3 regions of the Micromonospora sp. NPDC051300 genome follow, and region 1 is predicted to be linked to each of the others. Evidence: predicted binding sites of a transcription regulator. Region 1 holds the regulator's gene; each other region holds the start of a gene.
The links. The regulator HrcA, encoded in region 1, represses chaperone genes, less so after heat shock. The targets are predictions, from matches to a motif close to GGTTNGCACNCTCNNNNNGAGNGTGCNAACC.
Positions count from the first base shown of each region.

Region 2: the regulator HrcA is predicted to act here: its motif matches at 2,578-2,608, upstream of groL (chaperonin GroEL).
Region 3: the regulator HrcA is predicted to act here: its motif matches at 4,302-4,332, upstream of groES (co-chaperone GroES).

Region 1 is NZ_JBITEP010000010.1:141,838-152,116, forward strand. It holds gene ACIA5A_RS14105 (serine hydrolase domain-containing protein) at 1-904, opposite strand, end outside; gene ACIA5A_RS14110 (histidine triad nucleotide-binding protein) at 908-1,258, opposite strand; gene ACIA5A_RS14115 (SDR family NAD(P)-dependent oxidoreductase) at 1,296-2,057, shown strand; gene ppk2 (polyphosphate kinase 2) at 2,095-3,006, shown strand; gene ACIA5A_RS14125 (16S rRNA (uracil(1498)-N(3))-methyltransferase) at 3,008-3,742, opposite strand; gene dnaJ (molecular chaperone DnaJ) at 3,744-4,886, opposite strand; gene hrcA (heat-inducible transcriptional repressor HrcA) at 4,960-5,985, opposite strand; gene ACIA5A_RS14140 (DUF4870 domain-containing protein) at 6,195-6,827, shown strand; gene hemW (radical SAM family heme chaperone HemW) at 6,870-8,093, opposite strand; gene ACIA5A_RS14150 (enoyl-CoA hydratase-related protein) at 8,113-8,898, shown strand; gene ACIA5A_RS14155 (hypothetical protein) at 9,060-9,914, shown strand; gene ACIA5A_RS14160 (carbohydrate ABC transporter permease) at 9,925-10,279, opposite strand, start outside.
Region 2 is NZ_JBITEP010000001.1:20,411-30,689, forward strand. It holds gene paaN (phenylacetic acid degradation protein PaaN) at 1-1, shown strand, start outside; gene ACIA5A_RS00095 (GNAT family N-acetyltransferase) at 62-577, opposite strand; gene ACIA5A_RS00100 (cold-shock protein) at 802-1,005, shown strand; gene ACIA5A_RS00105 (hypothetical protein) at 1,115-2,530, shown strand; gene groL (chaperonin GroEL) at 2,806-4,428, shown strand; gene ACIA5A_RS00115 (hypothetical protein) at 4,499-4,705, opposite strand; gene ACIA5A_RS00120 (GNAT family N-acetyltransferase) at 4,768-5,694, opposite strand; gene ACIA5A_RS00125 (S8 family serine peptidase) at 5,728-8,133, opposite strand; gene ACIA5A_RS00130 (glycerol-3-phosphate dehydrogenase/oxidase) at 8,304-10,106, shown strand; gene ACIA5A_RS00135 (hypothetical protein) at 10,176-10,279, shown strand, end outside.
Region 3 is NZ_JBITEP010000001.1:346,487-356,765, reverse strand. It holds partial or broken gene ACIA5A_RS01810 (molybdopterin-dependent oxidoreductase) at 315-1,382, opposite strand; partial or broken gene ACIA5A_RS01805 (molybdopterin-binding oxidoreductase) at 1,574-2,012, opposite strand; gene groL (chaperonin GroEL) at 2,136-3,782, opposite strand; gene groES (co-chaperone GroES) at 3,853-4,167, opposite strand; gene ACIA5A_RS01790 (methyltransferase domain-containing protein) at 4,421-5,653, shown strand; gene ybaK (Cys-tRNA(Pro) deacylase) at 5,714-6,193, shown strand; gene ACIA5A_RS01780 (sugar ABC transporter substrate-binding protein) at 6,383-7,486, shown strand; gene ACIA5A_RS01775 (ATP-binding cassette domain-containing protein) at 7,593-8,411, shown strand; gene ACIA5A_RS01770 (sugar ABC transporter permease) at 8,408-9,667, shown strand; gene ACIA5A_RS01765 (ROK family protein) at 9,699-10,279, shown strand, end outside.

The sequences.
Region 1 (10,279 bases):
CGGCGGCCAGGAAGCCGGGCATCGCCCCGTCGTGCCCCACGTGGGTCACCCGGTCCGGCTGCGGCACCAGGATCAGCCCGAGGCCGAAACCGGCCGCCCAGAGCGACTCGTCGGTCGTGGTGAGCGGCCAGCGCATCTCCTCGACGGTGGCCGGGGCGAGCACCGCGCCGGCCGGGTCGAGCGCGGCCGGGTCGGCAAGGAAGGCCGCCCAGCGGGCCATGTCCGACGCGGTGCTCCAGAGCTGGGCGGCCGGCGCCACCGCGCCGAAGTCGGTGGGCGGCTCCGGGTGCGCCTCGTCGGAGTAGGCGTCGACCAGGTGTCCGGTGGCGGCCCGCTCCCCCGGCACGGTGGCGGTGGCGGCCAGCCCGAGCGGGGTGAGGACCCGGTCGGCGAGCACCTCGGCCCAGGTGCCGCCGCGCCGCCGGGCGACCAGCTCGCCGAGCAGCGCCACACCGAGGTTGGAGTAGTGGAAGCGGCGGCCGGTGGGCAGCACCCGCTCGGCCCGGGCCAGGTCGGCCAGCAGCTCCTCGACGGCCGGGGCGCGCAGGCTGTCCCACACGTCGCCGTGCGGCTCGCGTTGCAGGCCGGCGGTGTGCGACAGCAGCCGGCGCACGGTCAGCTCGCCGTGCGCGGGCAGGTCGAGGTGCCGCCCGACCGGGTCATCCAGGTCGAGCAGGCCGTCGTCGCGGCACTGCATGACCAGCGCGGCGGTGAAGGTCTTGGTGACCGAGCCGATCCGGAGGACCGTCTCCTCGTCGAGCGGCGTGTCGTTGCCGGTGCCGCCCACCGCGCAGGTCCAGAGCGGGCGGTCCGCCCGGTGCAGGGCCGCCGACACGGCCGGGATGCGCCCCTTCGCCTGGGCCTGCCGGGTCATCCGGCCGAGCCGGTCGGAGATCGTGGTCACCGGTCAGCGGCAGAGCATCGGGCCCAGCGGCGCGCCGCCGAGCAGGTGGGCGTGCACGTGGAAGACCTCCTGGCCGCCGTACGGACCGGTGTTGAACATGAGCCGGAACCCGTCCACCGTCAGGCCCTCCTCCTCGGCCACCAGCGCGGCGGTGTGGAGCAGCTCACCGGCGAGCGTCGGGTCGCCCTGGGCCAGCGTGGCCACGTCCGCGTAGTGCTCCTTGGGGATCACCAGCACGTGGGTGGGCGCCTTCGGGTCGATGTCCCGGAAGGCCAGGGTGGTGGCGGTCTCGCGGACGATGGTGGCCGGGATCTCCCCGGCGACGATCCGGCAGAACAGGCAGTCGACTCCCATCGCAGCAGTGTAGGGAACGTACGGCAGGATGGCCGGCATGGCGGGACGGGCGGTGCTGGTGACGGGGGCCTCGCGGGGCATCGGGCGGGCGGTGGCGCGGGCGTTCGCGGCCGGCGGGGACCGGGTCGCGGTGCACCACCGGGACTCGGCCGACCTGGCCGAGGCGCTGCGCGCCGAGCTGCCCGGCGACGGGCACGTGGTGGTCCGCGCCGACCTGGCCGACCCGGACGCGGTCCGGGCCATGGTGGACGCCGCGGCCGAACGGCTCGGCGGTCTCGACGTGCTGGTCAACAACGCCGGCGTGTTCGGGCCGGCCGATCCGCCGCACCCGGTCTTCGAGAGCACCTACGAGCAGTGGCGGACCCGGTGGCGGGAGGTGCTGGACGTCAACCTGTTCGGCGCCGCGAACGCGTCCTGGTGCGCGGCCCGGCACATGCGGGAGCGGGGCGGGCGGATCGTCAACGTCTCGTCGCGGGGCGCGTTCCGGGGCGAGCCGGCCAACCCGGCATACGGGGCCAGCAAGGCGGGGATGAACGCGATGGCGCAGTCGCTCGCGGTGGCGCTGGCGCCGTACCGCATCGGGGTGGCGTGCGTGGCCCCCGGCTTCGTGGAGACCGACATGACCAACGAGCACCTCAAGAGCGAGCGGGGCGAGGCGGTGCGGGCGCAGTCGCCGTTTAACCGGGTGGCCCGGCCGGCGGAAATCGCGGCGGCGGTGCACTGGCTGGCCAGCCCGGAGGCCGAGTGGGCGTCCGGCACCATCGTCGACCTGAACGGCGCGTCCTACCTGCGGAGCTGACGCGTCGAAACCGGGTGACGGGGTAGGTACCCCGGGTATGGCCGACACCGAGCTGCTGGACATCGCCGCCGACTACCGCGTGGTCGACGGGCACGACAACGATCCCGTGCTGCTGCGGTCGGACGGCAGCCCGGTCGAGACGTGGCGTGACGAGTACCCGTACGGGCAGCGTCTCGACCGCGAGGAGTACGACCGCCAGAAGCGTCTGCTCCAGATTGAGCTGCTCAAGCTCCAGGACTGGGTGAAGGACAGCGGCGAGCGGTTGGTGATCCTCTTCGAGGGGCGGGACGCGGCCGGCAAGGGCGGCACCATCAAGCGCTTCATGGAGCACCTGAACCCGCGCGGCGCGAGCGTCGTCGCGCTGGTCAAGCCGGACGAGCGGGAGGCCGGTCAGTGGTACTTCCAGCGCTGGCTGGCCCACCTGCCGAGCGCGGGCGAGATGGTGCTCTTCGACCGGTCCTGGTACAACCGGGCCGGCGTGGAGCGGGTGATGGGCTTCTGTTCCCGTACCGAATATCTGGAGTTCCTGCGGCAGGCCCCCGACCTGGAGCGGATGCTGGTGCGCTCCGGGATCCGGCTGGTGAAGTTCTGGTTCTCGGTGTCCCGCAACGAGCAGCGCACCCGGTTCGTGGTGCGCAAGGTGGATCCGGTACGGCAGTGGAAGCTGTCCCCGATGGACCTGGCCTCACTCGACCGCTGGGACGAGTACACCGAGGCCAAGGAGGCGATGTTCTTCTGGACCGACACCGCTGACGCGCCGTGGACGGTGGTGAAGAGCAACGACAAGAAGCGGGCCCGGCTGGAGGCGATCCGGCACGTGCTGCACCGGTTCGACTACGACGGCAAGGACGTCGACGTGGTCGGCACGCCCGACCCGTTGATCATCGGGCCGGCGGGCCTGGACCTGGGCCCCGAGGAGCAGCCGGTGCCGATCTTCCCGCGCCCCTGAGTCACCAACGGCCGAGGCGGGCGGCGAGCACGCTGAGCGCGGCCACCCCGGCGGTGGAGGTCCGCAGCACGGACGGCCCGAGCCGGACGGTACGGGCGCCGGCGTCGCGGAACGCGGCCAGCTCCGCCTCGGCGATGCCGCCCTCCGGCCCGACCACGAGGACGATCTCGCCGGTCGACGGCAGCTCGGCGGTGGTGAGCCGCTCGCCGGCCTCCTCGTGCAGCACGAAGGTCGCGGCGGCGCCGGCGATCCGCCGGGCCACCGTGGCGGTGGACTCGTCCGGTGCGCCGGCCACCACCGGCAGCCACGGGCGGCGGGCCTGCTTGGCGGCCTCCCGGGCGGTGGCCGCCCACTTCTCCCGGGCCCGTACGCCCCGGTCGCCACGCCACTGGGTCACCGAGCGGGACGCCGCCCAGGGCACGATCTCGTCCACCCCGACCTCGGTCATCGCCTGCACGGCCAGCTCGCCGCGGTCGCCCTTGGCGATGCCCTGCACCACGACCAGGCGGGGGACGCACGCGTCGGCGTACCCCCGGCCGGTGATCCGCGCCTCCAGGGCGCCCCGGCCGACGGCGGTGACCACCGCGGCGGCGGTGCCGCCCCGGCCGTCGGCGAGCAGCAGTTCCTGGCCGACGCGCAGCCGCTGCACGGTGGCCGCGTGGTGGCCCTCCGGGCCGTCGAGCGTCACCGTGTCACCGGTGGGCAGCGCCTCGACCAGGAACAGCGGCGCCGACACCTCAGGCGTGCCCGTTGAACGCGTCGCGCATCCGGGAGAAGAAGCCGCCCTGCTTGGTCAGCTCGGCGACCTCCTCGCCCCGGGTCTTGGCGAAGTCGCGCAGCATCCGCTCCTGGTCGGCGTCGAGCTTGGTCGGGGTCCGCACGTCCAGGTGGACGTAGAGGTCGCCCCGGCCGGCGCCGCGCAGGTGCGGCACGCCACGGGCGCGCAGCCGCAGCGTGCTGCCGGGCTGGGTGCCCGGCTTGACGTCGACGACCTCCTCGCTGTCGAGCGTCTTGATGGTCAGCCGGGTGCCGAGCGCGGCGGCGGTCATCGGCACGGTGACCCGGCAGTGCAGGTCGTCGCCCTTGCGGGAGTAGACGTCGTGGGTCCGCTCGTGGATCTCGACGTAGAGGTCGCCGGCGGTGCCGCCGCCCGGGCCGACCTCGCCCTGCTGGGCCAGCCGGATCCGCATGCCGTCCTCGACGCCGGCCGGGATCTTCACGGTCAGCGAGCGGCGGGTGCGCACCCGGCCGTCGCCGGCGCAGGTCGGGCAGGGGTGCGGGATCGTGGTGCCGTAGCCCTGGCAGACGGTGCACGGCCGGGCGGAGACCACCTGGCCGAGGAACGTCCGCTGCACCGACTGCACCTCGCCCCGGCCGCCGCACGCCTCGCAGGTGGCCAGGTGGGTGCCGGCGGCGGTGCCGGCGCCGGAGCAGGTGGTGCAGAGCACGGCGGTGTCGACGGTGATCGGCGCCTCGACGCCGAACGCGGTCTCGTTGAGGTCCAGCTCCAGGCGCAGGATCGCGTCGGCGCCGGGCCGGGTGCGCGGCCGGGGACCCCGGCTGCCGCCCGCCGCGCCGCCGAAGAACGCGTCCATGATGTCCTGGAAGCCGACGAACGGGCCGGCCCCGCCCGGGCCGCCCGGGCCCGCGCCGCCGCCGCCCGGGGCGAGCGGGTCGCCGCCCAGGTCGACGATCTGCCGCTTCCGGTCGTCCGAGAGGACCTCGTACGCGGCGTTGATGTCCTTGAACTTCTCCTGTGCCTCCGGGTCCGGATTTACATCCGGGTGGTACTGCCGCGCCAGCTTGCGGTAGGCACGCTTGATGTCGTCGTCGGAGGCGTCCCGGCTCACGCCGAGAATGCCGTAGTAGTCCCTGGCCACTGCGTTCGGTGTCCTCATGTTCGTCTCGCGTGTCGCCGGTCGTCGGCCGTGGCCGGCCGTCGGCCCTGACTGGTCAGTTCTGGGCCAGCAGTTCGCCCACGTAGCGTGCCACGGCCCTCACCATGGCGATATTGCCGGGGTAGTCCATCCGGGTCGGCCCGAGCACGCCGAGCCCACCGACGATGGTGGCGCCCGGGCCGTAGCCGGTGCTGACCACCGAGGCGGCCCGCAGGTTGTCGAACTCGTTCTCGTCGCCGATGAGCACCCGGGTGGCGTTGCTCGGCTCGGTCTCGCCGATCAGCTTGAGCAGCACGACCTCCTCCTCCAGCGCCTCCAGGATGGGGCGCAGCGAGCCCTGGAAGTCGAGCAGCCCACCCCGGGTGAGGTTGGCGGTGCCGGCCAGCGCGATCCGTTCCTCGTGCCGTTCGACGAGCGTCTCCAGCAGCACCGTGGAGAGCGTGGTCATGGCCGGGCGCAGGTGCGGCGCGGACTCCTCGACGAGCGCCTGCACCAGCGGTGGCGTCTCGGCGAGCTGGCTGCCGACGAGCTTCTCGTTGACCAGCCGGCGCAGGTCGGTGACGTGGTCGGCGGGGACCGGGGCGGGCAGCTCGACAAGCCGCTGCTCGACCCGCCCGGTGTCGGCGATCATGACCACCATCAGCCGGGTGGTGGAGATCGGCACCAGCTCCAGGTGGCGCACCTTGGACCGGGCCAGGCTGGGATATTGCACCACCGCGACCTGGCGGGTGAGCTGGGCCAGCAGCCGGACCGTGCGGTGCACCACGTCGTCGAGGTCGACGGCGCCGACCAGGAAGCGCTCGATCGCCCGGCGCTCGGCCGGGCTGAGCGGCTTGACCCGGGAGAGCCGGTCGACGAAGAGGCGGTAGCCACGGTCGGTGGGGACCCGGCCGGCGCTGGTGTGCGGCTGCCGGATGTAGCCCTCCTCCTCCAGCACCGCCATGTCGTTGCGCACGGTCGCCGGCGAGACACCGAGCTGGTGCCGTTCGACGAGGGCCTTGCTGCCCACCGGTTCCTGCGTGGCCACGTAGTCCTCGACGATGGCGCGCAGCACGGCGAGCTTGCGGTCGTCGAGACCCATCTCCCCACCTCCTGACGCACCTCGGCCGGGCGACGCGCGGCATCCGCCGGGCGGCTGGCACTCGACTGTAGCGAGTGCCAGTCTACGTCGGCAGACCCACCGGCGCGATGATCAGTGGCGGACCCCCGGTCCGACCCGCCGCGACGGCCCGGTCCGGCCGGGCCGAACAGCTCTGGTGCCACTTGCTTCCGGCACCTACCGTGACGTGCATGACTGAACCTCCTCGCCCGCCCGGAGCGGGGGACCCCAACCCCCAGCCCGACCCGAACCCGCCGTCGGCGCCCTACGGCTCGTCGCCGGCCGACGAGCCGCCCACCGCACCACTGTCCGGGGCACCCGGCGCAGGCGGCTATCCCCCGCCCGGTGGCTATCCGCCCCCGGGCGGCCAACCTCCGGCGGGCGGCTATCCCCCGCCTGGCGGCTACCCCCCGCCTGGTGGCGGCACCCCGGGCTACGGCGCGCCCGGCGGCGGCGCCTACGGCACGCCGGCCGGCTACGCCAACAACGACGACAAGACCTGGGCCCTCGTGGCGCACTTCGGCGGCGCGGCCGGGATGCTGATCGGCGGCGGGGTGCTGGGCTGGATCGCGCCGCTGGTGGCGCTGCTGGCCCGGGGCAACCAGTCCCCGACCGTCCGGGCGCACGCGATCGCCGCGCTCAACTTCCAGCTCATCTGGTCGGTCATCGCCCTGGTCGGCTGGATCCTCACCTGCATCCTGATCGGTGTGGTGATCGGCTTCGGCGCCATGATCGTCGGCATCATCTTCGGCATCCTGGGCGGAGTGAAGGCCAACGAGGGCCAGCTCTACCGCTATCCGATGTCGGCCAGCCTGATCAAGTGACAGCCGCCGGCCGGTCCCGCGCGGCGGGGCCGGCCGGACCGGTCAGGGCAGCAGGTCGCGCACGACCGCGTCGGCCAGCAGCCGGCCGCGCAGCGTGAGCACGGCCCGGCCCTCGGCGTACGCGCCGGGGTCGAGCAGCCCGCCGGCCCGGGCCCGTTCGGCGCCGACACGGCCGGCGTCGTCCAGCACGTCGAGCGGCAGTCCGGAGGCGAGCCGCAGTCGCAGCATCACGTCCTCCATGTGCTGCTCGTCACCGGTGAGCCGCTCCCGGGCCAGCGCGGGCGACGCGCCGGCGGCCAGCCGCTCCGCGTACGCCGACGGGTGCTTGACGTTCCACCAGCGCACCCCGCCGACGTGGCTGTGCGCCCCCGGGCCCAGGCCCCACCAGTCGGCGCCGGTCCAGTAGAGCAGGTTGTGCCGGCACGCCGCGGCCTCCGACCGGGCCCAGTTGGACACCTCGTACCAGGAGAAGCCGGCCGCGCCGAGCGCCGCCTCGGCGGCCAGGTAGCGGTCCGCCGCCACGTCGTCGGAGGGGTACGGCAGCTCGCCCCGGCGCATCCGCGCGGCCAGCCGGGTGCCGTCCTCCACGATCAGGGCGTACGCGCTGACGTGGTCCACCCCCGCCTCGACCACCTGGGCCAGCGAGGCGGCGAAGTCGTCCGCCGTCTCCCCCGGCGTGCCGTAGATCAGGTCCAGGTTCACGTGCGCGAACCCGGCGTCGCGCGCCTCCCGCGCGGCGGCGACCGCCCGGCCGGCGCTGTGCCGCCGGTCGAGCACCGCGAGCACCCCCGGCGAGGCCGACTGCATGCCCAGCGAGATCCGGGTGTAGCCGGCCGCCCGCAGCGTCCTCAACGACTCCGGGGTCACCGACTCGGGATTCGCCTCGGTGGTCACCTCGGCGTCGGCGGCAAGCCCCCAGGTGCGGTCGATGCCGTCGAGGATCCGGGCCAGGTCGTCGGCGGGCAGCAGCGTCGGGGTGCCGCCGCCGACGAAGACGGTGTCCACCCGCGGCGGCGGGGTGTCGCCCAGCACCCGGGCGCCGAGCGCCAGCTCGGCCAGCACGGTGTCGGCGTACGTCTCCCGGCTCGCCCCGCCGCCCAGCTCGGCGGCGGTGTACGTGTTGAAGTCGCAGTAGCCGCACCGGCTGGCGCAGAACGGGACGTGCACGTACACCCCGAAGCCGCGGGCGCCGACGGCGCTTCGGGCGGTGGCGGGCAGCGACCCGTCGCGCGGAACGGGTTCACCTTCTGGAAGGACGCCGGGCATGGCCACTAGTGTGCCCGGCATGACCTCTCCGGACGCTCTCGTGCGGGTCGCCACGGCCCGTGGGGTGACCACCCTCACCCTGGACAGCCCGCACAACCGCAACGCGCTCTCCACCCCGCTGATGACCGAGCTGCTGGCCGGGCTGGCCGCGGCGGTCGCCGACGACGCGGTCCGGGCGGTCGTGCTGGACCACACCGGCCCGGTGTTCTGCTCCGGCGCCGACCTGAAGGAGACCGCCGCCGCGTACGCCAGTGGGAGCGTGCCGGCCGGGATGCTCGGCGACGTGCTGGTCGCCGTGCGGGAGTGCCCGAAGCCGGTGCTGGCGAAGGTGGCCGGGCCGGCCCGGGCCGGCGGCCTGGGCCTGATCGCCGCCGCCGACCTGGCGGTCTGCGCCGAGGAGGCCACGTTCGCGTTCACCGAGGTGCGGATCGGCGTGATCCCGGCGGTCATCTCGGCGACCGTGCTGCCCCGGCTGAACCCGCGTGCCGCCGCCGAGCTGTACCTGACCGGTGACACCTTCGACGGGCGGCGGGCCGCCGAGATCGGCCTGGTCACCGCCGCGGTGCCGGCGGACGGGCTGGACGCGGCCGTGGCGCGCTACTGCGCCTCGCTGGTGAAGGGGGCGCCGGCCGCGCTGGCCGGGGCGAAGTCGCTGCTGCGGCGGCCTTCCGCGACTGATCTGCGGGCGGAGATCGGCGAGTTGGCGGCGCTCTCCACCGGGTACTTCCTCTCCGACGAGGGGCGGGAGGGGGTGCTCGCGTTCCGCGAGAAGCGTCCGGCGGCGTGGGTGCCCGCCGGAGAATAGAAGGAAGGGCCCCCTGTTAACGCCTCCGGTATAGGCGGGGCCCCTTGTTGACGATCGCGCCGTGACGGGGCGGTGACGCGGTGGCGAGCAGGCCGGTCGGCCGAGTCGGGAACCGGCGCCGGCGACGTACGCTGGTCGGACTGTCGGGACTGGGGGTGCTGGTGCGGACGCGTGCGGCGATCGTGGCATCTGGTGTGGTGGTGTGCGTACTGGCCCTGCTCGCGGTCTGGTTCGTGACCAAGCAGTTCGGTCACCACCTGCGGCTGCCGCTGGCCAGCCGGACCTGCACCGTGCAGGCCGACGGCGAGGTGGTGCTCGGCGCCGACCAGATGGCCAACGCGGCCACCATCGCCGCCATCGGCATCCAGCGCCAGATGCCGGAACGGGCCGTGGTGGTGGCGCTGGCCACCGCCTACCAGGAGTCGCACCTGCGCAACATCGCCCACGGCGACCGCGACTCGCTCGGCCTGTTCCAGCAGCGCCCCAGCCAGGGCTGGGGCACCCCGGAGGAGATCCGCGACCCGCGCTACGCGGCGCGGAAGTTCTACGCCGCGCTGAAGAAGGTCAAGGGCTGGCAGGACATGCGGGTCACCGAGGCCGCGCAGCGGGTGCAGCGGTCGGCCTACCCCGAGGCGTACGAGAAGTGGGCGGACGAGTCGGCGGTGCTCACCCGCGCGCTGCTCGGCCAGGCGACCGGCGCGGTGGCCTGCACGGTCGGATCGACGCCGACCATGCGCGGACCGGCCGCGGCCAGCGCGGTGCTGGAGGGCCTGACGCTGGACTGGGGGCTGCCCCGGCTGACCGCGGCGGCGAACCTGACCGGGCTGACGGTGCCGGCAAGCGACGACCGCAACGGCTGGCGGTACGCCCACTGGCTGGTCTCGCACGCCGACGACCACGGCGTCAAGTCGGTCCGGTTCGGCAACCTGGAGTGGACGGCCGAGCAGGGCACCTGGGCCCGGGTGAAGGGCGACCCGACGACGCAGGTGCTGGCCGAGGTCTTCGCCGACACCTGATCGACCGGGCTCAGCCCTTCACCGCGCCCGCCACCAGCCCGGAGACCATCCGGCGCTGGACCAGCAGGAAGAACACGATCACCGGCAGGGTGAACAGGGTGGACGCGGCCATCACCGAGCCCCAGGCGGTGTCGTCCCGGCCGAAGAAGAACGTCATCGCCACCGGCAGCGTGTACTTCTGCTGGTCGTTGATGAACGTCAACGCGAAGATCAGCTCGTTCCAGGCGGTGATGAACGAGAAGATGCTGGTGGCGACCAGGCCGGGCGCGACGAGCGGGAAGAGCACCTTGCGGAAGGTCTGCGCCCGGCTGGCCCCGTCGATCGCGGCGGCCTCCTCCAACTCCTTCGGCACCGCCGCCACGAAG
Region 2 (10,279 bases), on a different contig from region 1:
AAAGGCGGGGCCCCTTCTTAACGCATCCGGTAGAGGAGGGGCCCCCTTTTAACAACCCGGGTCAGGCCGGGCGGCGCATCTGGAGTTCGCGCAGCGCGGGGATCCGCGGGTGCCGCACGCGTACGCCGGTGTCGGTGAAGCCCAGCTTCTGGTAGGCCCGGAAGGCCCGGTCGTTGCCGACCACCACCTCCATCATCAGCTCCGGCCGCCCGGCGGCGCGGGACCAGGCCGCCACCTCGTCCACGAGCGCGGCGAGCAGCCCGCTGCCCCGCCGGTCCGGCGTCACGTAGACCGCGTACACGAGCGTCAGACCCGGCTCGTCCGGCGCGACGGTGCCGCCGGCGTGCCCGACCAGACGGCCGCCCGGGTCGGCGACGAACTGGGCGGTGTGGTCGCCCCGGGAGACGGCCGCCACCCGTGCCGCGAAGTCCGCGTGCGACCGGACGGCGGCCTCCGCGACGGTCTCCAGGAAGGCCAGCGGGGCATCGGCGAGCATCTCCAGCCGGAGCGCCCGCATCCGGGCGGCGTCTTCGGGACGGATCCGGCGGACCGTGGTCGGGGTGGGCGCGCTGGTCATGCCGCATGCATACCGGACCGGTGCGGAACCGCGCCGAAGCGGGGCCGTGGACGGCCGAATTATGCCCGATTTGTGGTCGTGCGCGGTCGTCACGCCTCGTGTAGCGTGCGATTTCGGTCACCGTATTCAACGGCCGTCGCCGATGGCCCGCACCGGTGCGCCGCCGGTGCCGGTCCGCCGGTCCCCGGGTCTTGGAACGCCGCGCAGAGTGAGGGAAGTGCACCGTGGCACAGGGCACCGTGAAGTGGTTCAACGCCGAAAAGGGCTACGGCTTCATCGCCGTCGACGGCGGGCAGGACGTCTTCGTCCACTTCTCCGCGATCGAGATGGACGGCTACAAGGCGCTGGACGACGGCCAGCGGGTCGAGTTCGAGATCGCCCAGGGCCAGAAGGGTCCGCAGGCCGAGCACGTCCGCGTCATCGCCTGATCGCCGGCGGTCGCCGCGCGCGGCCGGACCACCCCGACCGGTGCAGCGCCGCGGCCCCGGACCGTGGAAGATCATGAGCCGTTCCAGCCGTCGTCGCTGAGGAGGGCCCATGTCCGAGCCGCCCCCGTCGGGTTCCACCGAACCGGTGCCCCCGGCCGATCCGAACCGGCCCGCGTCGCCGGCCGCCGGGCCGACGCCGGAGCGGTCGGGCCCGCCCGGGCCGCCGACGTCCGCGGCCGGGCAGCCGGCCGTCGACCCGTGGGCCGCCGCCGGCCCGACCGACTCCGAGCCGGGCATCCCGCCCGAGCCGGGGTACGCGGCTCCGCCCGGCTCCCCGCAGCCCGGCTGGCCCCCACCGCCGGGTGGCCCGGCGCAGCACGGCATGCCGCCCGGCTGGCCGGCGCAGCCGGGTGACACCGACCGACAGGCGTCACCGGGCTGGCCCGCCCCACAGGGCACGCCGCCCGGCTGGCCAGCGCAGCCGGGTGGCCCGGACCAGCCGGCGCAGCACGGCACGCCGCCCGGCTGGCCGGCGCAGCAGGGCATGCCGTCCGGCTGGGCCGCGCCGGACGCCGGCGGGAACTGGGCCGCGGGCGGCCCCGCGTACCCCGGGTATCCGATGCCCGGCGCGACCTATCCCGCGCTGCCGGTGCCCGGCGGTCCGCCCGGCTGGTATCCGGGTCTCGTCCCGAACGATCCGCTCGTCACCCTGCCGCACGAGGGCGTCGGGGGTTGGTTCGCGCGGTGCGTGGGCGCGGTGCGGCGGGGGTGGCGGCAGCTCCTGCCGATCATGCTGCTCACCCAGGCCGTCCCGGCGGCGGTGATCTCGGTCCTCTCGCTCTTCCTCGTCCCCGCCGAGCCGATGGGCACCGGCCCGGACGGCGCGCCGGTGCTGCCGGACGGCTACCTGGAGCAGATGCTCGCGTTCTACGGCGTGGTCCTGCTCGCCGCCCTGGTCTTCAGCCCGCTCCAGGCGCTCGGCTGGGGCGCGGGCACCTGGGTGGTGGCCCGGCAGGCGGCCGGCGAGCCGGCGGGGATCGGTGGCGCGCTCCGGTACGGGCTGCGCCGCGCGCTCGGTCTCTGGGGCTGGACGATCGTCGTCTCGCTGCTGATCACCGTCGGCGCCTGCCTGTGCCTGCTGCCCGGCCTCTACGCGGGGTTCGCGGTCGCGCTGTTCGGGCCGGTGTACCTGTTCGAGCGGCAGGATCCGGTCGGGCGGGCCTGGCGGATGTTCCACAAGCGTTTCGGGACGGTGCTGGGTCGGGTGGCGCTCGTCGTGTGCGCGCTGCTCGCGGCGAGCGTGCTGGACTTCGTGGTGAGCATGGTGAGCGGTGCGGCGTTCGGCACCGATCCGACGGCGGAGCCGGGCACCGCGGCCGGTGCGGTGACGCTGGCGCTGATCGGGGCGGCGGTGGCCGCGCCGGCCTATGTCGCGCAGCTCGTCGGGCTGGTCGTCGCGTACGCCGAGCAGCGGGCCCACGAAGGTCCGGTGAACGCGGCCCGGCTGGCCGCGGAACTCGGCTGAGCGGCGCTGTCGTGCTTGCACTCGGCTAGGGAGAGTGCTAAACAAGTCATTGGCACTCGCGTACGGTGAGTGCCAATGGTCGGGGCGGTAGGGCCACGGCCGCACCGGCGTCGCAAGAGGCGTCGGAGCGGAACGGGGCCGGTCGTCGCGGGCTGTCCGGCCCGACCGAGGAGGACGTCGTCGTCGCCAGGTGACGACGTCCCCAAGGTGCGTACACCAGACGGCCCATCCGGGCATCCCGGGTGGCCCGTGAGTGTCCAGGAGGACAACGCCGTATGGCCAAGATGATCGCGTTCGACGAAGAGGCGCGCCGCGGCCTCGAGCGGGGCATGAACCAGCTCGCCGACGCCGTGAAGGTGACGCTCGGCCCGAGGGGCCGCAACGTCGTGCTCGAGAAGAAGTGGGGTGCCCCCACCATCACCAACGATGGTGTGAGCATCGCCAAGGAGATCGAGCTCGAGGACCCGTACGAGAAGATCGGCGCCGAGCTGGTCAAGGAGGTCGCGAAGAAGACCGACGACGTCGCCGGTGACGGCACGACGACGGCGACCGTCCTGGCCCAGGCCCTGGTTCGCGAGGGTCTGCGCAACGTGGCCGCCGGCGCCAACCCGATGGCCCTGAAGCGGGGCATCGAGGCCGCCGTCGCCAACGTCTCGGAGGAGCTGCTCAAGCTCGCCAAGGACGTGGAGACCAAGGAGCAGATCGCCTCCACCGCCTCCATCTCCGCCGGTGACACCACCGTCGGTGAGATCATCGCCGAGGCGATGGACAAGGTGGGCAAGGAAGGCGTCATCACCGTCGAGGAGAGCAACACCTTCGGCCTCGAGCTCGAGCTCACCGAGGGCATGCGCTTCGACAAGGGCTACATCTCCGCCTACTTCATGACCGACCCGGAGCGTATGGAGGCCGTCTTCGACGACCCCTACATCCTGATCGTCAACAGCAAGATCTCGTCGGTGAAGGACCTGCTCCCGATCCTGGAGAAGGTCATGCAGTCGGGCAAGCCGCTGCTGATCATCGCCGAGGACCTGGAGGGCGAGGCCCTGGCCACCCTGGTGGTCAACAAGGTCCGTGGCACCTTCAAGTCGGTCGCCGTCAAGGCGCCGGGCTTCGGTGACCGCCGCAAGGCCATGCTGACCGACATCGCCATCCTCGCCGGTGGCCAGGTCATCAGCGAGGAGGTCGGCCTCAAGCTGGACGCCGTCAACCTCGACATGCTGGGCCGCGCCCGCAAGGTCGTGGTGACCAAGGACGAGACCACCATCGTCGACGGCGCCGGTGACGCCGAGCAGATCCAGGGCCGGGTCAACCAGATCCGGGCCGAGATCGACAAGAGCGACTCCGACTACGACCGGGAGAAGCTGCAGGAGCGTCTGGCCAAGCTGGCCGGCGGTGTTGCGGTGATCAAGGTCGGCGCGGCCACCGAGGTCGAGCTGAAGGAGCGCAAGCACCGCATCGAGGACGCCGTCCGCAACGCGAAGGCCGCCGTCGAGGAGGGCATCGTCCCGGGTGGTGGCGTCGCGCTGGTGCAGGCCGGCAAGACCGCCTTCGACAAGCTGGACCTGGCCGGCGACGAGGCGACCGGCGCGCAGATCGTCAAGATCGCGCTGGACGCCCCGCTGCGGCAGATCGCCGTCAACGCCGGCCTCGAGGGTGGCGTCGTCGTCGAGCGGGTTCGCAACCTCGACCCGGGTCACGGCCTCAACGCCGCGACCGGCGAGTACGTGGACCTGCTGGCCGCCGGCATCATCGACCCGGCCAAGGTGACGCGTTCCGCGCTGCAGAACGCCGCCTCGATCGCCGCGCTGTTCCTCACCACCGAGGCCGTCGTGGCGGACAAGCCGGAGAAGACCCCGGCCGCCCCGGCCGGCCCGGGTGGCGGGGACATGGACTTCTGAGTCCAGCTCCACCAGTACGCCGCGAAGGGGGCGGGCCGCGTGTGCGGTCCGCCCCCTTCCGTGTGTCGGCTCAGGTGGGCAGCGGGCGTTGGTTGCGCCGCTTGTGCGCCCGGCCGTACGGCGGGACGATCCGCCTCGGCTCGTCCACCGGTTGCCGGGCCTCCTCCTCGGGTGGCTGGCCGGCGACGTCCTGCTCGGCGTCGCCGAGGTCCAGCCGGTCGGCGGGCAGCTCCCGGGCCGGGGCCGGGTCGTGGGTCCGTTCGTCTTCCGTGGGCATGCGCCGCCTCCTCTGTGCCTCGACCGTAGGTGCCTGTCGATCCCCGTGGAGGGCGAACGGCGTTATGCCCGTTTGATGGCTTTGCGGTAGAGGAAGAAGACGCGCTCGATCCGCGCGCCGGCCGCGCCGGAGTAGAACGGCACCGGCCCCACCCAGCCGATCTGCGCCGCGCCGATGCCGGCCGCCGCCTGGTCCCGCAGGCAGCGGCGCAACAGCACCCCGCCGATCCCGGAGCCCTCGGCCGCCGGCGCGGTGCCCATCGGCCCGAACCAGCTCGGCCGCGCCGACCCGTACGCGGCGAAGCCGAGGATCTCGCCGTCCCGCTCGGCCAGGTGCGTGCCCGCGTCCGGGCGGCCCACCGAGCCGGCCAGCTCACCGTCCCAGGTGCCGCCGAACACCGAGCGGGCGAACGCGCTCAGCGCCGGCAGGTCCGCCGGCTCGGCCCGGCGTACCGTCACGCCCCGCGCGGCCAGCCGCTGCTCGGCGGCCTCGGTCGGGCGCAGCGCCGGCGACCCCTCGGTCAGCGCGGCGGTCATGTTCCAGGCCGTCCGGTCCTGGCGGAAGCCGAGCCGCAGCGCGGCGCAGACCGCCGGGGTGTAGCGGACGTCGATGCCCGGCCAGGCGTAGTGCGGCGGGTTGCCGGCCAGCAGCAGCTCGGACGCGCCGAGCGCGGCCAGCCGCGTCTCCGCCCCGGTCAGCAGCGCCGTGCCGACGCCCTGGCGACGCTCCGCCGGCGCCACCGCGACCAGGTCGACGTGGCCGCGCTCCGGATGGGCCACCGACAGCGACCCGAGCAGGACCCCGAGCAGCGTGCCGTCGCGGACCGCGCCGAGCCGCAGCACCGGGCGGTCGGCCGCCGCCCGGTCGGCGAGCGTGGCCACCACGGCCGGTGCCTCGGCCGCGTCCTCCGGCAGGTCCAGCGCCCGCCGGCACAGGTCGACGACGTCGGGCAGCCGATCCGACCCCAACTCGATGATCTCCACGTCCATGGACGCCGACGCTAGGCCATCCGGGCAGGTTTGTTAACCGGCCCGGGCCGCCCGCACCGCCGCGTACGCGTCGAGCAGGCCGGCGCCGACCAGGTCCCGGGTGCCGCCGCAGGTCGCGCCGGCCGGGGCGGTGACCGGGGTGGCGGTCTCGGTGAGGATCCGCCGGGTCCGGTCCAGGTCGCCGACAAGCGCCGGGTTCGCCGACCACATCAGCGCCACCACACCCGCCACCTGCGGGGTGGCCATCGACGTGCCGTCAAGCGTGGCGTACCCGCCGCCGGGGAACGCGGACGGCACCGCCGCGCCCGGTGCCACCAGGTCGGGCTTCGCGGCCGACCCGGCCGGGCCCCGGCTGGAGAAGTCGGTGAGCCGGCGGGACCTGTCCACCGCACCGACCGTGAGCACGTCCGGGTACGGCGCCGGCGGGTCGGCGATCGAGCCGCAGGACGGGCCGGTGTTGCCCGCGGCGGCCACCACCAGGATGCCGGCGGCGGCCAGCGCGGCGGTCGCCGGACGCAGCGCGCCCGGGTCGCAGCCCTCCAACGGCGGGCAGCCCCACGAGTTGGTCAGCACGTCCGGCGCGCGTCGCGGCCGACCGTCGGTAAGCGGGTTCCCGCCCGGCGGGAACGGGGCCAGCATGAACTGGAGGCAGTCCAGGTAGCGGGCCGGGCTGCCGAGGTTGCGGTCCAGATTGACGCAGCCGACCCAGCTCGCGCCGGGGGCCACCCCGATCCCGTCCCGGCCCACCGCGCTGCCCAGCGTGTGCGTGCCGTGGCCGCCCCGGTCGGCCGGCGCGCGGCGGTGCTCCCACGGGTCGTACCAGGAGTCGTCGCCGCCCCGGAAACCGTCGGCCAACGCCGGGTGCCGCCCGTCCACCCCGGAGTCGGAACTGCCCACCACCACGCCGGCGCCGGTCACGCCCAGCTCCGACCAGACCCGGTCCGCGCCGATCAGCGACACGTTCCAGGTCGGGCCGGTCGGCGCCGGGGTGTCGCCCCGGGCCGGCGGCGCCGCCGCGGGCAGCGGACGCGGACGCTGGTCGACAAGCACCCGGGCCACCTCGGGGCGGCCGGACAACCACGCTCGCACCGCCGGGCCGCCGTCCGTGGAGATCGCGTTGACCAGGTAGTAGGGCGTGGGGTGCAGGCGCAGCCGGGTCAGCGTGCGGCGCAGGTCGCCCTGCGTCCGGTCGGCGGTGGCGACCAGCCGCCGGTAGACCTCGGCGGCCCGCGCGTCCCGTCCCGCCCGGCCCGGTGCGCCGGTCGGCAGGCCGCTCAGATCGGCCTGCTCGCGCAGCACCACCAGCAGCCGCTCGCCGTACAGGCCCGGCTGGCCGGGGACCAGGTAGACCACCGCCACGGCGGCGAGCAGCGCCCCGGCGGTCAGCCCGGCGACGCCCCGGCGGGGCGCGCGGGCGCGGGGGCGGGCGAGCAGCACGCCGTACCCGACGGCGAGCAGGACCGCGACGGCGAACGCCGCGCCGGCGCCGACCGCGACCCAGAACGGCACGTCGCGGCTGGTGGCCAGCAGCAGCGTGATCTCCTCCGGGTCGGTCAGCGCCAGCGGCCCGGCCAGGGCCAGGGCGACCAGCCACCGCACCGGCGCCGGCCCGGCCGGGCGGCCGGCGTGCCGGGCCGCCACCTCCAGCGCGCCCAGCACGAAGCCGAGCGGCGGCAGCAGCACCAGGCCCGGCAACTGGGCGCCCGACTGTCCGGCGCCGGCCGCCAGCAGCGCCAGCGTGACGCCGGCGACCAGCCCGCCGACCAGCACCAGACGGGCCGGCCGGACCGTCGTGCCGGGCGCGAGGCCGGCCCAGAACGCGGGTCCGAGCAGCGCGCCGGCCAGCGCGCCGAACGCGGCGGCGGCCAGCCCGGCGAGCACCGTCTCCAGCAGCCCGCCCAGCGCACCCACCCAGAGCCAGGGCAGCAGGACCGCCAGCCCGGCGGCGACCGCCAGCAGCGTCACCGCGCCCGGCCGCCGCCCGCCGCCGGCCGTCCCCGGCGTCGCGGCCGGGTCGTCGGGCGCGGCCGGAACCGCGGGCGCCCCCGGCGCCGCTTCCGGCGGCCGTGGGACGGCGTGGCCGGCCGCCGGTGCGATCGCCGGACCGGCCGGGCGATGGGGCAACCGGGCCACGGCGAGCGCGAGCAGCGCGACGGTAAGCGCCAGCGCGGCCAGGTAGGCCTCGTGGTGCACCGGCGGCAGCGCCCGCAGCAGCGTCGCCGCGCCGAGCGCTACCGCGCCGCCGGTCCACGCCCGCCCGGCCGCCCGCACCGCCGGGGACCGCGGCAGCAGCGCCAACGCCAGCGCCGGCCCACCCACCAGCAGCGCGGTGACCACGGCGACGAGCGGCCAGACCGCCACCACCCGGTCCGCCCCGGTCACCAGCACCACCTGGTCGACCAGCCAGCCGGTGACCTGGCCGGGCACGGTGAGCAGCATCGCCCAGACGCCTGTCGCCGCCGCCGCGACGACCGGCCACGGCCCGGTCTCGCGCGGCGGCTGGGGTACGGGAGCAGCGGGCGGGCCGGTCAGCATGGTCATCACGGTACGGCCGGGGCGTGTCGCGGTGGCGCGGGGACGGCTACCGTGGACCCGTGCGCGACCCCAACGTGTCCCGATCCGCGGCCGGCCAGCTCTCCGCCGAGCGTCGCGCCGACGACCTGCGTCGCCTGCGCGCCGAGCGGTTCGACGTCCTGATCATCGGGGGCGGGGTGACCGGCGCGGGCGCCGCTCTCGACGCCGCGTCCCGGGGGCTCAAGGTGGCCCTGGTGGAGGCGCGCGACTACGCCGCCGGCACGTCCAGCCGGTCCAGCAAGCTGATCCACGGCGGCCTGCGCTACCTGGAGCAGTTGGAGTTCCACCTGGTCCACGAGGCGCTCACCGAACGCGGGCTGCTCGCCACCCGGCTCGCCCCGCACCTGGTCCGCCCGGTGCCGATCCTGGTGCCGCTGCCGGCCGAGGGCGGCGTGCGCGACCTGCCCCGCCGCTTCCTCCGCCGCTCCTACTACGGCCTCGGCGTGGCCGCCTACGACGCGTTCGCCGGGGTGTTCGGCGGCGGGCGCGGCATGCCGTTGCACCGGCACCTGACCCGCGAGGGCGCGCGCCGGATCTTCCCGAGCCTCCGGCCGGACACGCTGGCCGGCGCGATCCGCTACTACGACGGCCAGGTCGACGACGCCCGCCTGGTGGTGACGCTGGCCCGCACCGCGGCCAGCCTCGGCGCGACAGTGGTCAACAGCGCCCGCGCGGTCGGCCTGATCCGCCAGGCCCGCGAGGTGACAGGCGTCCGGGTGCGCGACCTGGAGGCGCCGGCCGGCTCGCCGGACGCCGAGTTCGAGGTCCGCGCCCGCACCGTGATCGCCGCCACCGGCGTGTGGAGCGACGACATGTCGCGCATGCTCAACGACGTCGGGCTGCGCCCCGGCCTGCGGGTCCGGGCCTCGAAGGGCGTGCACCTGGTGGTGCCCCGGTCGGCGATCGTCGGCGAGACCGGTCTGATCCTGCGCACCGCGACGAGTGTCCTCTTCGTCATCCCGTGGGGCGGGCACTGGATCATCGGCACCACCGACACCGACTGGCAGCTCGACAGGTCCCACCCGGCCGCCACCGCGCGCGACATCGACTACCTGCTGGAACAGGTCAACACCGTGCTGGACCGGCCGTTGACCACCGCCGACATCGAGGGCGTCTACGCCGGGCTGCGCCCGCTGCTCTCCGGCGAGGCGGACTCCACCTCCAAGCTCTCCCGCGAGCACGCCGTGGTCGAGCCGATGCTCGGCCTGCTGCTGGTGGCCGGCGGCAAATACACCACCTACCGGGTGATGGCCGCCGACGTGGTCGACCACGCGGCGCACCGGCTCGGCCGGGCCCGCCCGTCGCGCACCGCCGACCTGCCGCTGCTCGGCGCCGACGGATACGCCGCCATGTGGCGCGACCGGGCCGACCTGGCCCGCCGGCACGGGGTGCCGGTCGGGGTGGTCGAGCACCTGCTGGAGCGCTACGGCAACCTCACCCTCGACCTGCTCGCCCTGATCGACGCCGACCCGCTGCTCGGCTCGCCGCTGGCCGGCGCGCCGGAATACCTCGCCGCCGAGGTGACGTACGCGGCCCGGGCCGAGGGCGCGTTGCACGTGGAGGACGTGCTCACCCGGCGTACCCGGATCTCGATCGAGACCAGCCACCGCGGCCTGGAGTCGGCGGAGCACGCCGCCGAGCTGATGGGCGCGGTGCTCGGCTGGGACGCGGCGACCCGGACCCGGGAGGTGGCCCACTACCGGGCGCGGGTGGAGGCCGAGCGGGAGTCGCAGCTCATGCCGGACGACATCGCCGCCGATGCGGCGCGGCTCGGCGCGCCCGACGTGCGCGGCTTCGCGGCCGACCGGAACAGCGGACTGCCGACCTCGCCCCGCTGAGGAAATCGCAGCCCCTACCGTCCGCTCGGTGGGTAGTGCGCGCAACCTACGGAAGTGTAGGTTTCCCGCGTGGTTCGTCCATCCTCGACGCGCGTTCCCGCACTGTCCGCCGCCGTCCTGCTGGCGACCGCCCTGACCGGCTGCTCGGTCCTCGGCCGGGCCGAGAGCGCCAC
Region 3 (10,279 bases), on a different contig from region 1:
GCGCCGGTGCGCACGCGACCGAGGTGGACAGGCGCACGAGACCCATCCGACCAACGGACCGGGCCCCCACCTCGTGAGCTCGCCGCTCCGCATGCTGCTGGACACGAGACCTGGGTATGGACGCTCCGCCCGGGCCGATGTGTACCAGATCTCGGCGATCCGTTCTCGTCATCAAGTTGCCAGGCAGTCGCGTGCGGGCTTGCCGCCCAGGGTTCGACCACCTCCCTGCCGGAAGCCGGACCGTCCTGCCTCGCTCCGCCGGCCGGGCCGGTCAGCGGTAACGGCGGCGGCATGCGGACGACCGCGTCGGTGGGTCAGGCCACGGTCACCGTGACGGTGTGCCAGCCGGTCGCGCCGTCCGGGGCGACCGGGCTGCGCTGCTCCGGCTGCGTCTCGCCGGCGGCGTCGGTGGCGCGCACCTGGAGGCGGTGCTCGCCCGGGGTGGCGTCCCAGCGCCACGACCACTGGACCCAGGTGTCCGACGACACGGCCGGGGCGAGCGTCGCCTCCCGCCACGGACCGCCGTCGACGCGTACCTCGACGCGGCGGACGCCACGGTGCTGCGCCCACGCCACGCCGGCGACCGTCACCGGGCCGGCGGCCGGGCGGCTACGGGCGCGGGGCGTGTCGATCCGCGACTGCGTCTTGATCGGGCCCTCGGCGGACCAGCCGCGCGGCACCCAGTACGCGTCGAAGTCGGCGAAACTGGTCAGCTCCAGCTCGGTCAGCCACTTGCACGCCGAGACGTACCCGTAGAGGCCGGGCACCACCATCCGCACCGGGAAACCGTGCTCCACCGGCAGCGGCTCGCCGTTCATCCCCACCGCGAGCAGCGCGTCCCGCCCGTCGCGCAACGCCGACGTGGGGGCGCCGCAGGTCCAGCCGTCGGCCGCCCGCCCGACCACCTGGTCCGCGCCCTCCTCCGGCCCGGCCTCGTCGAGCAGCTCCTTGAGCGGTACGCCGAGCCAGCGGGCGTTGCCGATCAGGTCGCCGCCGACCTCGTTGGAGACGCACGCGAGCGTCACGTAGCGCTCGACCATCGGCCGGGCCAGCAGGTCGTCGAAGCTCAGCTCTATCGGCTTGCGGACCCGGCCGTGGATGCGCAGCTTCCAGGTGACCGGGTCCACCTGCGGGACCACAAGCGCGGTGTCGATCCGGTAGAACTCCCGGTTCGGGGTGACGTAGGGGGCGAGCCGGGGCAGCGACAGGTCCGCCCCGGTCGGCACCGGCGGGGCGGCATTGGCCGGCGCGGGCAACGTCACCGCCCGCCGGGCCGCCGAGACGCCGCGCCGGCCGGCCAGCCAGTGCCCGCCGAGGCCGGCCACCGCCGCCGCGCCGGTCAGCAGGCCGGCGCCGCGCAGGAACCGGCGGCGCGACTCCTGGTCACCTCCGCTCTCCGACGGCTCCCAACCACCCGGCTTCTCCTCCTCGCGGGCGAGCGCGGCGACCATCGGCGGCGGCGTCGGTCCGGGAGGCGACACCGGCTCCGGGTCGCCCGGGTGCGGCGCGGGCCCCGGTCGCGTCGCCGTCGCAGCAGTGACACCCGAGGACGTCGCGGAGCCGGCCGGGGCGCGGTCCGCGCGCAGCGGACCGGCCACGAAGGCCCAGAGGGTCAGTCCGCCGAGGCCGGCGCCGACAAGCGAGGGCAGCGCGTCGAACGCGTCCGCGCCGGGCCGGGTCAGCGCCGCGGCGACGCCGAGCACGGCGAACGCGGCGATGCCGGCCAGGCCGACCGCCAGCCGCCGGGCCGCGGCCAGGCCGAGCAGCGCCGCGAAGCCGGCCAGCAGCACCGCCGTGCCGGTCAGCAGCGCGATCTTGTCGTAGGTGCCGAAGACGTCGATGGCGAACTGCTTGAGCGGCTCGGGCACCAGGTCGACCACGAGGCCGCCGACGGCGATCAGCGGGGCGGACCGGGGACCGGTCAGGACGGCCACCGGCTCGGCGACACCGAGCGCCACCGCGGCGGCGACGACACCGGACAGTGCCGCGTGGCGGCGGGAGATCGGGCTCACCCGGCCCAGTGTGGTCGACCGGTCGGCCCGGCCGCCAATCTCGTCAGCATTCCGTAAGGCGGATACGCGTCAGGGCACACCGCCGGGTGGCGGTGTGCCCTGATGTCGGGCCGCGCTCCTGGGTCAGAAACCCGGGCCGTGCTGGTGGCCGTGGCCGTGCGAGTGGCCGTGCCCGCCGGCGGCGGCCGGCTCCGGCTCGGCCGGCTTCTCCACCACGAGGCTCTCGGTGGTGAGCAGCAGGCCGGCGATCGAGGCGGCGTTGGAGACCGCGTTGCGGGTCACCTTCACCGGGTCGAGGATGCCGGCCTTGGCCAGGTCGACGTACTCGCCGGTGGCCGCGTCCAGGCCGGTGCCCCAGTCCTGGGCGACGACCTTCTGCACCACCACGTAGCCGTCGTGGCCGGCGTTCTGGGCGATCCAGCGCAGCGGCTCGACGAGCGCCTTGCGCACGATCGAGACGCCTACCTTCTCCTCGCCGGTGAAGCCCAGGTCGTCGTCGAGCACCGGCAGGATCTGGGCCAGGGCGGCGCCGCCGCCCGGGACCGTACCCTCCTCGACCGCGGCCTTGGTCGCGGCGATGGCGTCCTCGATGCGGTGCTTGCGCTCCTTCATCTCGACCTCGGTGGCCGCGCCGACCTTGATCACCGCGATGCCGCCGGAGAGCTTCGCCAGCCGCTCGGAGAGCTTCTCGCGGTCCCACTCGGAGTCCGAGGCCTCGATCTCCTTGCGGATCTGGGCGACCCGGTCGCTGACCTCGGCGGACTGGCCGCCGCCGTCGACGACGGTGGTGTTCTCCTTGTCGACCACGACGCGACGGGCGGTGCCGAGCACCTCCAGGCCGACCTGGTCGAGCTTGTAGCCCAGCTCCGGGGCGACCAGCTCGGCGCCGGTCAGCACCGCCATGTCCTGCAGCATCGCCTTGCGGCGGTCGCCGAAGCCGGGGGCCTTCACCGCGCAGACCTTGACGGTCTTGCGGATGGCGTTGACCACGAGCGTGGACAGGGCCTGACCCTCGACGTCCTCGGCGATGATGAGCAGCGGCTTGTTGTTCTGGAGGACCTTCTCCAGCAGCGGCAGCAGCTCCTCGATCGCCGAGATCTTCTGCGTGGTGATGAGGATGTACGGGTCCTCCAGGACCGCCTCCTGCCCCTCCACGTCGGTGACGAAGTTCGGCGAGATGAAGCCCTTGTCGAACTGGAGGCCCTCGGTCACCTCCAGCTCGGTGGTGAGCGCGGAGCCCTCCTCGACGGTGATGACACCGTCGCGGCCGACCCGCTCCATCGCCTCGGCGATCAGCTCGCCGATCGTGGCGTCCTGCGCGGAGACGGTCGCCACGTGCGCGATCGACTCCTTGCTGGCGACCTCGACGGCCTTGCCGAGCAGCGCCTCGGAGACCTTGGCGGCGGCCGCGTCGATGCCCCGCTTCAGGCCGGTCGGGTTGGTGCCCGCGGTCACGTTGCGCAGGCCCTCGCGGACCATGGCCTGGGCCAGCACGGTCGCGGTGGTGGTCCCGTCGCCGGCGACGTCGTTGGTCTTCGTCGCCACCTCCTTGACCAGCTGCGCGCCGAGGTTCTCGTACGGGTTGGTGAGCTCGATCTCCTTGGCGATGGTCACGCCGTCGTTGGTGATCGTGGGCACACCGAACTTCTTGTCCAGGACGACGTTGCGCCCGCGCGGCCCGAGGGTGACCTTGACCGCGTCCGCCAGGGCGTTGACACCGTGCTCGAGCAGGTGCCGGGCGTCATCCGAGAAGCTCAGGATCTTTGCCATCGGTATCCCTTCGAAGCGACGTTGCCCCGGCCCGGCGAGCCGGACCGGGGCAACGACACTGATCGGTTGCTTACTTCTCGATGACCGCGAGGACGTCGCGGGCGGAGAGCACCAGGTACTCCTCGCCGGCGTACTTGACCTCGGTGCCGCCGTACTTCGAGTAGAGAACGGTGTCGCCGACCTTCACGTCGACCGGCACGCGGTTGCCCTTGTCGTCGATCCGGCCCGGGCCGACAGCGAGGACGGTGCCCTCCTGCGGCTTCTCCTTGGCGGTGTCGGGGATCACGATGCCCGAGGCGGTGGTGGTCTCGGCCTCGTTCGCCTGGACCACGATGCGGTCCTCGAGCGGCTTGATCGCAACCTTGGTCGCGGTAGTCACGGGCATACCCTCCTGGGGTACTTGGTGTCGTTACCGGTCGGCGTGCCGACCAGCGTCAATCTGCCACATGCCACCGGGCGGGGCCGTCGTCGCGGGTGCCGGTCCGCCTGGCGTTCAACCCTCGGGCACCAGGGCCCGGAGGTTGGCACCCTCAGGGTGAGAGTGCTAATCGCAGGTTATTCCTCGGCTAGCACTCCGTCAAGGAGAGTGCCAGCGCCCCGCCCACCGTGTCGCCTCCCGAGGTCGGGAGAATGGACCGGTGGACCTCGACCAGCTCACCGCGCTGCGTACCCCCGAGGGGTCGGCGGCGCTCGCCGCGGCGGCGGAGGTGGCCGGCGGCGACCCGCTGGCGGCGGCGGCCGCGCTGCGCTCGGCCGGGATCCCGGGCGGGCTCGCCGCGGCGGCGCTGACCCAGGCGGAGCTGCGCCGCCGGGCGACCGGCAAGTTCGGCCCGGCGGCGGCCGGCATGTTCCTCACCCGGGCCGGGCTGGAACAGGCCACCCGCCGGGTGGTCGCCGACCGGCGGGCCGAGCGGCTGCGCGCCGCGGGCGTGACGACAGTGGCCGACCTGGGGTGCGGGCTGGGCGCCGACGCGCTCGCCGCGGCCCGGGCCGGCCTCCGGGTGCACGCCGTGGAGGCCGACCCGGTGACCGCCGCGATGGCCGCCGCGAACGCCGAGGCGGCCGGGCTGGCCGACCTGGTCACGGTCGAGTGCGGCGACGCCACCGCGTTCGACGTGTCCCGGGTGGACGGCGCGTTCTGCGACCCGGCGCGGCGGCGGGCCGGCACCGGCCGGCGGATCTTCGACCCGAACGCCTACTCCCCGCCGTGGGACTTCGTCACCGGGCTGGCCGCGCGGGTGCCGCGAACGGTGGTCAAGGTGGCGCCGGGCCTGGACCACGCGCTGATCCCGGCCGGCGCCGAGGCGGAGTGGGTGAGCGTCGACGGCGACCTGGTGGAGGCCGCGCTCTGGTGCGGCCCGCTCGCCGGCGTCCCCCGCCGCGCCACCGTGCTCCGGTGCAAGGAGGGGCCCCCTGTTAACGCCTCCGGTAGAGAAGGGGCCCCCTCTCACCACCTGACGGGCAGCGGGGCGGAGGAGGCGGCGGTGGGCGCGGTGCGGCGGTTCCTGTTCGACCCGGACCCGGCGGTGGTGCGCGCGCACCTGGTCGCGGAGCTGGCCGCCGATCTCGACGCCACGCTCGCCGACCCGTCGATCGCCTACCTCTACGCGGACGCGGCACACCTGACCCCGTTCGCCCGCTGCCTGGAGATCACCGACGTGCTGCCGTTCTCGCTGAAGCGGCTGCGCGCCCTGCTGCGGGAGCGCCGGGTCGGCCGGGTGGAGATCCTCAAGCGGGGGTCGGCGCTGGAGCCGGAGAAACTGCGCCGCGACCTGCGGCTGGCCGGCGACGAGCCGGCCAGTCTGGTGCTGACCCGGGTGGCCGGCGCGCCCACCGTGCTGATCTGCCGCCCGGTGCCGGCCGCCGGCTGACCCGTGGCGCCCGCCGGTTCCGAGTCGCCGCGACCCGGCGGCCGGGTTAGCTTGACGGTCATGGCGGGACAGGGCACTCCGGCGACCGCGCTGCTGACCAGGCGGAAGATCGCGTTCACCACGCATCCGTACGACGTGTCGCCGGACGCGCCGAACTACGGCGCGCTCGTCGCCGACGCACTCGGGGTGCCGCCGGGGCAGGTGTTCAAGTCGCTTGTCACCGAGGTGGACGGCGGGCTGACCGTGGCGGTGGTGCCGGTGACCGGGGAGCTGGACCTGAAGGCGCTGGCCGCGGCCGTCGGCGGCAAGCGGGCCGCGCTTGCCGACCGGGTCACGGCCGAGCGGGCCACCGGGTACGTGCGGGGCGGGATCAGCCCGCTGGGGCAGCGGAGGCGGCTGCCGACGGTGGTCGACGCCTCCGCGTCGGCGTTTCCGGCGGTGTACGTCTCGGCCGGGCGCCGGGGTCTCCAGTTGCGGCTCGCGCCGGCCGATCTGGTGGCGCTGACCGGTGCCGTGACCGCCCCGATCGCGGCCGGCTGAACCGGACACCTGGGAGCGTTTCCGCAGCCGGTGTCCGTGAGGTGACAACCGCGTTGCTGAATTGTTACCGCCGCCAACAAACTTCTGACCTCGGCACTCTTGCGGAGCCCGGGAAGCGCGGAATACGTTGCCGGACACAACAAAACAACCGAACGCAACTCCCCCCACCCCCCGAAAGGACCCGTGCACATGCGCAAGGGCTTCCTCACCTTCGCGGCCGTCGGTCTCCTCGCGACCGGCAGCATGGCCGCCTGCGGTGACAACGGCGGTTCTTCCGACCAGGCCGGCGGTTCGAACGACAAGAAGCCGAAGATCGGCGTGATCCTGCCGGACAGCAAGTCCTCCGCCCGCTGGGAGGGCGCGGACCGCAAGTTCCTCAAGGAGGCGTTCGACAAGGCCGGGGTCGAGTCGGACATCCAGAACGCGCAGAACGACAAGACCGCGTTCCAGACCATCGCCGACCAGATGATCACCAACGGCGTCAACGTCCTGATGATCGTCAACCTGGACTCCGGCACCGGCAAGGCCGTGCTCGACAAGGCCAAGTCGCAGGGCGTCGCCACCATCGACTACGACCGGCTGACCCTGGGCGGCTCCGCCCAGTACTACGTCAGCTTCGACAACGAGGCCGTCGGCAAGCTCCAGGGCGAGGGCCTGAGCAAGTGCCTGACCGACAAGGGCGCCAAGAACCCGTCGATCGCGTACCTCAACGGCTCGCCGACCGACAACAACGCCACCCTGTTCAAGAACGGGTACGACTCGGTGCTCAAGCCGAAGTTCGACTCGAAGGAATACACCAAGGTCGCCGACGACTCGGTGCCGGCGTGGGACAACGCCCAGGCCGCCACGATCTTCGAGCAGCAGCTCACCAAGGCCGGCGGCAAGATCGACGGTGTGCTCGCCGCCAACGACGGTCTCGGCAACGCGGCCATCTCGGTGCTGAAGAAGAACAAGCTCAACGGCAAGGTCCCGGTGACCGGTCAGGACGCCACCAAGGAGGGTCTGCAGAACATCCTCGCCGGTGACCAGTGCATGACCGTCTACAAGGCCGTCAAGAAGGAGGCGGACGCCGCCTCCGAGCTGGCCATCGCGCTCGCCAAGGGCGAGAAGAAGGACACCGGCCAGACCGTCAAGGACCCGGAGGGCAACCGGGACGTGCCGGCCGTGCTGCTGGAGCCGAAGGCCATCTACAAGGACAACGTCAAGGACGTCGTGGCCGACGGTTACGTCACCAAGGACGAGCTCTGCACCGGTGCCTTCGCCAAGCTCTGCACCGACGCCGGCGTGAGCTGACCCACCCCGCCTCAGGCGGCGCCGCCCGGTACGGGAAGACTCCCGTGCCGGGCGGCGCCCACGCCGGACGGGATCCGAGACCTCCCTCCGCCCAAAGGAGACCCCCGTGTCCGCAACCCCCCTGCTGGAGCTACGCGGGATCGACAAGAGCTTCGGTCCCGTCCAGGTGCTTCGCGACGTCGCCTTCGCCGCGCACCCCGGCGAGGTGACCGCGCTTGTCGGCGACAACGGCGCCGGCAAGTCGACCCTGGTCAAGTGCATCAGCGGCATCTACCCCACCGACGCCGGCGAGTTCCTCTTCGACGGCAGGCCGGTGAGCATCAGCAGCCCCCGGGACGCCGCCGCGCTCGGGATCGAGGTCGTCTACCAGGACCTGGCGCTCTGCGACAACCTCGACATCGTGCAGAACATGTTCCTCGGCCGGGAGAAGCGCAGCGGCATCGTGCTCGACGAGCCGACCATGGAGCAGATGGCCGCCGAGACCCTGGCCGGCCTGAGCGTGCGCACCGTGAAGTCGCTGCGCCAGCACGTCTCCAGCCTCTCCGGCGGCCAGCGGCAGACGGTGGCCATCGCCAAGGCCGTGCTCTGGAACAGCAGGCTGGTCATCCTGGACGAGCCGACCGCCGCGCTCGGCGTCGCGCAGACCGCCCAGGTGCTGGAACTGGTCCGCCGGCTGGCCGACAACGGCCTGGCCGTGGTGCTCATCTCGCACAACATGAACGACGTCTTCGCCGTCTCCGACCGGATCGCCGCGCTCTACCTCGGCCAGATGGTCGCCCAGGTGAAGACCACCGACATCACCCACTCGCAGGTGGTCGAGCTGATCACCGCCGGTCGCTCCGGCGACCTCGGCCTCGCCGGCGAACCGGGCAGCAACGGCACCGGCGCCGCGCCCGCCGACACCACCCCAGGAGCCGTCCGATGACCGCCACCGTCGTGAAGAAGGAAGGCCCGGCCGGCGTCACGCCGGCGCCGACCGTGGGCAGCCACGTGAACAACTACTGGCGCCGGGTACGCGGCGGCGACATCGGCGCGCTGCCCGCGGTGGTCATGCTGCTCGTGCTCGCCGTCGGCTTCTCGATCGCCCGCCCGTCGTTCTTCACCGCCGGCAACCTGGCGAACCTGTTCACCCAGGGCGCGGCCGTCACGCTGATCGCGATGGGCCTGGTCTTCGTCCTGCTGCTCGGCGAGATCGACCTCTCCGCCGGCTTCGCCAGCGGCGTGTGCGCGGCGATCCTGGCCAACGTGGTCACCGTGATGGGCTACCCCTGGTACGTCGCGGTGCTCGCCGCCGTCGTCACCGGCGTGGTGATCGGCACCGTGCTCGGCCTGCTGGTCGCGAAGGTCGGCATCCCCTCCTTCGTGGTCACCCTCGCCGGCTTCCTCGCCTTCCAGGGCGTGGTGCTGACGCTGATGGACGAGGGCGCCAACATCGCCGTCCGGGACGACACCCTGGTCGCGATCGCCAACCGCAACCTCTCCCCGGTGCTGGGCTGGGTGCTGGCCGCGCTGGCCGTCGGCGGGTACGCGGCCGTGCAACTGCTGCGCCACCGCAACCGGTCCGCCCGCGGCCTGCTCACCGACCCGATCGCGGTGGTCGCCGCCCGCATCGGCGGCCTCGCCGTCATCCTCGGCGTCGCCGTCTACGTGCTCAACCTGGAGCGCAGCCGCAACGTCCTGGTGGTGTCGCTCAAGGGCGTGCCGATCGTGGTGCCGATCATCGCGCTGCTGCTGGTGATCTGGACGTTCGTGCTCCAGCGCACCAGCTACGGCCGGCACATCTACGCGGTCGGCGGCAACGCCGAGGCGTCCCGCCGGGCCGGCATCAACGTGGACCGGATCCGCATCTCCGTCTTCGTCATCTGCTCCGGGATGGCCGCCGTCGGCGGCATCGTGGCGGCCAGCCGGGCCAACTCGGTCGACCCCAACACCGGCGGCAGCAACGTGCTGCTCTACGCCGTCGGCGCGGCGGTGATCGGTGGCACCAGCCTCTTCGGCGGCAAGGGCCGCGTCCTCGACGCCGTGCTCGGCGGCGCGGTGGTCGCGGTGATCGACAACGGCATGGGACTGATGGGGTACAGCTCGGGCGTCAAGTTCGTGGTCACCGGCGTGGTCCTGCTCGCCGCGGCGACCATCGACGCGCTGTCGAGGCGGCGGGCAGCCGCCACCGGCGTGCGCTGACCCCGGGTACGGACACACCATGGCAGTGGCAATGCGCGCGGGTCCCAGCCAGGACGAGATCCGCCGGCAGAACCTGGGCGCATTGCTCCGCTACGTGCACGTGCACGGCGCCACCACCCGCGCGGAGCTGACCACCGCGCTCGGGCTCAACCGCAGCACCATCGGCGCGCTGACCGCGGACCTGGCCGGCGCCGGTCTGGTCAGCGAGGGGACGCCGAAGGAGACCGGCCGGGCCGGACGACCGTCACTCGTCGTCCGGCCCGAGTCGGGCCGGGTCTACGCGTACGCGTACAGCGTCGAGGTGGACCGGCTGCGGGCCGCACGGGTCGGTCTCGGCGGCGAGGTGCTCGATCGCCGCGAACTGGACCGGCCGCGCAACCTGGTCGCCGGGGAGGCCGCCCCGCTGCTGGCCGGCGCGGTCAAGGAGATGCACCACGGGGTGCCGCCGGACTCGCTGTGCGTGGGCGCCGGGGTCGCGGTGTGCGGCATGGTCCGCCGCGACGACGGGCTGGTGCGACTCAGCCCCACCACCGGCTGGGTGGACGAGCCGATCGGCGCGGCGCTCGCCGCCGAGCTGGGCATCGACGTGCCGATAACGGTGGGCAACGTGGC